DNA from 2 places in the Priestia filamentosa genome. Region 1 is predicted to be linked to the other one. Evidence: riboswitches for the same ligand, from Rfam matches in the RefSeq annotation. Region 1 holds a riboswitch; the other holds the start of a gene.
The links. Region 1 has a riboswitch for cobalamin ahead of B9N79_RS05675 (ABC transporter substrate-binding protein). Riboswitches for the same ligand answer to the same signal wherever they lie in the genome.

Region 1 (3,172 bases):
CCATGCATAACCAACAAGATCTAAGATAGTACTATTTGGTGTGTATGAGAGCATAACGGCAATCACGGCAACAACTAAAACAGCGAGTCGCCCAACTGTAACAAGTTCTTTATCAGAGGCATCTCTACGGAAGAATGTTTTATAAAAGTCCTCTGTTGCTGCACTTGATGTTACAAGAAGCTGAGATGAAATTGTGCTCATAATAGCGGCTAAAATAGCGGCTAGTAAAAATCCTGTAATATAAGAGTTGAATAAAATGTCAGATAACAGAATAAAAATCGTTTCAGGATCATTCAACGTTATGTTATTTTCTGTAACATAGGCTAATCCAAATAGTCCTGTTAAGCAGGCTCCAATAATCGCAATAATCATCCAGCCCATTCCAATACGTCGAGCTGGTTTTAATTCTTTTATAGAACTAATAGCCATAAAACGAACAATAATATGGGGTTGGCCGAAATAGCCTAATCCCCAGGCAAGAAGTGAGAGGAGGCCAATAACTGTTGTTCCTTTGAAAAGGTCCAAATGTGTTGCATCAATGCTTTTGATGGTATCAAATACATTCGTTGGTCCACCTAAGTCGAATAGCACAACAACTGGTACTAGAATAAGAGCAAGAAACATAATAATACCTTGCACAAAATCTGTTAAACTTACAGCTAGAAAGCCACCGAAGAGGGTATATGCAACAACAACAATAGCGATAAGAAACATTCCATATCTGTAGTCTAACCCAAAAGCAGATTCAAATAATCTTCCACCGGATACTAATCCAGATGAAGTATAAAGAGTAAAGAAAACTAAAATAACAAGTGCTGATACTAATCGTAGCATACGGCTTTTATCTTCAAATCGGTTTTCAAAATAGTCAGGAATCGTAATGGAGTCGTCAGCAACATATGTGTATGTTCGAAGCCGTGGAGCTACAAGTAAATAATTTAAATAGGCTCCAATGGATAATCCGACAGCAAGCCATACTCCAGATAGTCCTGTTGTATACAATGCACCAGGAAGCCCCATAAGCATCCATCCGCTCATGTCAGATGCTCCTGCTGAAAGAGCAGTAACTGCAGGACCAAGTCCGCGTCCTCCTAACATGTACCCCGATATATCATCTGTTGATTTTTTATATGCATACCAACCTATTGCGAGCATCCCTAAAAAGTAAATGCCCAGTGTAATATAAGAACCAATGTCCACCAAATCTCTCCCTTGTTTTTTTTACGCTATAAGCGCTGATGAAGTGAATTATTTCTCTTATTCTATGAGAAAATAATTTAACTATTCGGACTATTATTGTAAAGTAAAAATGACTAGGAGTAAAGTCTGTTTTGAGTAAATATGACTATTCTCACCGAAAAAGGCAAAAATATCAAAGTGACGATAAGGTGTCATGTTTAGGGGAATATAGCTTGTTTTAAAGAATTTGAAGGGGAGCAATATAGTCCCTTTTACCTAATTTGTTTTCCTTGTTGAATTTATACCCTTACAATAAAGAGAAGAGCAGTTTATTCTCTTTCTCTTCATATTGCAATTGGATACATTTGCTTTATAATATAGAAGAACTGCATTTGTAATTAGTAGAATGTCAGGCTTTAAAAAGTACAAAAAATAAAAATTTTATAAAGTTTGGAAATAGGTGTAAAGCATAGTTTGCTTGCTTAAAAGGGAAGTCGATGAAATTTCGACACGGACCCGCCACTGTGAATGGAGTATAGGAGCTTTAAATAGACCACTGAACAAAAGTTCGGGAAGGTAAAAGGCTCTTTTCCTAAGTCAGGAGACCTGCCTGTTTTAACATCGCTGTTCGACCTACGGGAGTTTAGGGAGGTGGTTAGAATGCCTGTTTTCTTAAACTTTATGAATATAAAAGCATGTCTAACCTTTGAAAGGGGAGACATGCTTATTTTTTTAGCCTAGATCAATAAAAGGAGAGAGAAGAAAATGAAAAAAGCACGCAGTTATTCGGTTATTTTAGCTCTATTATTTTTTATTTTTCTAGCTGTAGCAGGCTGTTCAGAAGGACAAGATAGGGCAGAGTCAGACTCAAAAAAATTATCTTTTGCATTTCCATGGAGCCCAAAGAGCCTTGATCCACACGGCAGCGATAGCTGGGAAGTAATGCGATCTGGTGCAGGTGAAACACTTGTAAAACTCAATGAAGATTTAAAACCAGAACCTTGGTTAGCAAGCAGCTGGGAAAGAAAAGATCGCAAAACGTGGACCTTCACATTAAAGAAAAATGTAAGCTTTCATAATGGAGAGAAAATGAGTGCTGAAAGTGTAAAAAAATCGCTTCTACGTTCAAATGAAAAAGATTCAAAGGTTAAAGATTTACTAAACTTGGAAACTATCCGTGTTATCGATGATCACAAAATTGAGATTGTTACAAAACAACCAAACGAAGCTTTAATTTCACATCTAGCTGATCCATCTACAATTATTGCAGAGGTCTCTACATTAGATGAAAAAGAGGAATATCCTGCCCTTACAGGAGCTTTTAAATTTGAGAAATTTAACAAAGACGAATCGCTGATTATGAAGAGAAATGAGGAATACTGGGGACAGAAAGCAAGGGTTAAAGAGATTGATATAAAATTCATATCAGATGGAAATACGAGACTTATGGCTTTACAATCAGGAGATGTTGACGGTGCTGTTGATATTTCAACAGATCAAATTAGCGTGCTGAAAAACAGCGACAATATCAATGTCTTAACTGCTCCTTCACTTCGAACGCATATGATGATGTTCAATATGAGCTCAGCTCGCGTAACAAATCTTTCCGTTCGACAAGCAATTGATAAAGTCTTACCGAGAGAAGAGATCTTAACGTCTATTATGAAAAATGAAGGAACGAAAGGAAACGGCCCATTTCCAGAAGTATTGTCTTTTGGAAAAGTAAAGCAGAGCCAAGAAAATCAGTCTTTTGATTCGTTAATGAAACAAGGAGGCTATACGAAAGAGGATGGAGTATGGACTAAGGGTGGAGAGCCTTTGCAACTAACAATGCTGACTTTCCCTCAACGACCAGAGTTGACGGTAATGGCTGAAACGATTCAAAGCTCACTATTAAAAGAAGGGATAAAAGTAAAGGTAAGAAGCGTGGAAAATATTGATGATGTTCTTGCGGAGGATAATTGGGACTTATCGATGTATAGCATGCTGACAG
Region 2 (3,172 bases), on a different contig from region 1:
TGTTCAAAACTTCAACATGTAAGCCCGTTTATATTAATAGATGAGATGGAAGTGAAAAAAGCAGTGAGAAGCTTTGGGTTTCTCACTGCTTTTTTTAGGTCTATTTTAGCTGATCCCTTGCCATAAATAGAGAATAATAGAGCTTGAGAGAAGAAGAAAGCCAGATAGTGGCATACCTTGTGCTTCTTGCTTAAGTGCCTTTTGTAGATGGTGTGCCTGCTCTGCTTGATGTTCTCTATAGGAAAGAATAACAGTGTTTAGCGGTTTAGTAATAATCGTAATATTAAGATTTTCCCTTTCTATAATTTCTTGTGACTTAGAGAAATTAACATTAAACATAATATAGCAGTTTCGAACAAATAAGCTTGTTTTCAAAGGAGTATAAATGAGGTAAGCGAGTGCTAATATGACACAGATGATAATGAGTCCTTCAATGATTGAAAGCTGATGCTGAATCATAGCTAGAGCAGTGAATAGACTGCAAAATGTCCCGACGGCATTGCACGCAATATAAGGAGAGCTAAAGGTCTTACAGCAAATAATGAGAAGCCCTGCTAAAGCAAGTAAAATGATGACAAGATTCATATTCATAAATGACTCCTTCCTATTCATCTTTTTTTATGTGTACCATTACCCTAAACGAGGACTCTATCTACATTATGTGAGGAGAAATTTTTTATTAAAGAGATAAAATAAGCCAGAAGAGAGAAACTGCTTGTAATAGAAAAACGATCAATAGCCATATGTTGAAGAAAGATGAAGAAAATGAGAGAGTTTTTATCAAGTTTGTTTCTTATTACAAACTGACTTGTTTAAGATGAAGAAAGAGAGCAAAAGATGTATTGCTCTCTCCGATAAGCTCATAGTTGTTAGACAGATTGAATACTGTTGTTTGCTTTTTTAGCTTTGAAACAGACAAAAATAAACATTGAAAGAAGAAATAGAAAAAGGATAACGCCAACAATCTCGAAGTCTATTTCTGCCCATGGATTGAAGAATGTAAAAGCAAGATAGAAAGAGACGCTGTAGGCGAGTACAACGATGACCCACCCCATAAGGCGTGAAGCTGCTTGACCAAATTTGCTTGAGTCTTTGACCATTTTATGCACAACAAAAGAATCAATTGTATCTGTAATCATCATGCCAACCATAAAAACTAAACCTAATAATAGCGGAGTGTACGAGCTTGAATTGCCAGCAGCTAACGTCCATACAGCTGTTTGACTCACCGTTTCGGCTGCTAGGGCAAAGAGAGCACCAATAAGAATAATAAGAAACGGATTTGTTGTCCCTTTTGCAAGCTTTGGAATGAATTTCCCTTTTAAACCACTAAGCTGAAATTCTTCCTTACTACTTCTTGTTCGAATCAAATTGTACGTATTTAATGTCCCAATCAAAAATAAAGATAAAATAGATACCCAAGAAGCGAAAGTGTCAAAGGATGGTGGGAACGTAAAGTTACTCATCACCATTCCTAAAACCCCAGCAGTCAATGCGACAACGCCCCCATGTCCAAATGAAAATAGGGTACCAACCCATCTTGAGAAAGGACTTTCCATCCTCCAATTGTACCTTGTTTGACCATCAATAAAAGCTAAATGGTCTGCATCAAGGCCGTGTCTTAATCCTAAAACAAATACAAATGCAAAAAGTGATAAACCTTCCAATTTTGTAGCCTCCTTTAATAAAAATAAAAACCCTCAACTATTTCTAGAGTTGAGGGAAATATGTATAACAAATAAGCAGCACAAATAAGCTATGCTGAATATGTATAGACTACTCTCTTTCCTAGAAGATCCTAGCGTACAGATTAGGTAGGTATCCTGGCTCTAAAATCATCACTTTTCACCGCCTTCCCTAACAGAATTGTTAAGTGGCATCTGGCGAAAAACTCCTTCATAACAGTGGCTGGACCGCCCAAGATTTTCACTTGGTTCCCTGTTACCTCCCACTTTAAAAAAGTAGGAGCCCCTAAACTGCGAGTTAATCATCGTCTTCATATGCTTTTTTTGGTAGTATACCATATTTTTGTAAAAGTTAAATCCTACAAACGAATCTTTTCTTTTTAAAGGTCTAGCATACTTATACACTACCAATACTATGGATAGAAAGAATGAGAATCGATAAAAAACACCTTCATTATTCAAGAAAATTCAAATTCTTATTATAGGTTCAAGAAGGAGCATTGAACAGCGGCATACGTGGAAGGTGAAGATATGAATATGTTTTAATCGAAAAGGGCATTCTTGAATTGTGCAGGTTAAAACCTGTTCACCTTACAATCATTAATACTCTTAAGCTATTAAATAGTTAGAAAACGTTCATTACCTTGGTTAACAAGGAATATGAACAGAATGGAAATCTAATTTACAAACTGCTTCCTTTTTTACATCATTCCTTTTAATATGAATATAGCGGGATTAGAAAAGGGATGGGATGAAAATGTCAATTGAATTAGAAAATAAAGTAGAAGTTCAAAAAGCATTGAATTCAGACTGTACAAGCTGTTTTGGTTTATGCTGTGTTGCATTGCCATACGCGAAGTCAGCTGATTTTGCTTTTGATAAAGGTGGAGGAACACCTTGCCGGAATTTGCGAGATAATTACTTGTGCGGCATTCATAATAACTTAATTAAGGAAGGGTTTCGCGGTTGTGTTTCTTATGAATGTTTTGGAGCGGGTCAAAAAGTATCTAGAATTATATACAAGGGGAAAGAGTGGAAAGGAAATAAGCAATATGCTGAACAAATGTTTAGCGTCTATCCAATTGTTCAGCAGCTTCATGAAATGCTTTCCTACTTATATGAAGCAATGAGCTATAGGGAAACAAAATCTATTCATGCTGAGCTAAGAGAGATGTTCAGAGAAACGGAAAAGATGACAGAACAACCTCCAGAAGAAATTTTACATCTAGATGTTGCAGGGCATAGAGCAAAAGTAAATACATTGCTTTTACAAACAAGTGAATTAGTCCGTCCGCAAATCACTCATAAGAAAAAACGAAATTATAGTAGTGATTATATAGGGGCTAAGCTTAGGAAAGCAAAGCTTAAAGGAGAGAATTTAAGAGGAGCACTTCTTATTGCAGCAGACCTTAGAGAAGCGGATCTTCGTTTTACAGATTTGATTGGAGCAGACTTTAGGGATGCAGATCTTAGCGGGGCAGATTTGA

Region 2: another riboswitch for cobalamin. It lies ahead of B9N79_RS08935 (HoxN/HupN/NixA family nickel/cobalt transporter); the one in region 1 lies ahead of B9N79_RS05675 (ABC transporter substrate-binding protein).

What each region holds. Positions count from the first base shown of each region.
Region 1 is NZ_FXAJ01000001.1:1,096,024-1,099,195, forward strand. It holds gene putP (sodium/proline symporter PutP) at 1-1,155, opposite strand, end outside; cobalamin riboswitch at 1,621-1,807, shown strand; gene B9N79_RS05675 (ABC transporter substrate-binding protein) at 1,945-3,172, shown strand, end outside.
Region 2 is NZ_FXAJ01000002.1:366,347-369,518, forward strand. It holds gene B9N79_RS08925 (hypothetical protein) at 1-22, shown strand, start outside; gene B9N79_RS08930 (hypothetical protein) at 106-591, opposite strand; gene B9N79_RS08935 (HoxN/HupN/NixA family nickel/cobalt transporter) at 870-1,667, opposite strand; cobalamin riboswitch at 1,797-1,990, opposite strand; gene B9N79_RS08940 (pentapeptide repeat-containing protein) at 2,443-3,172, shown strand, end outside.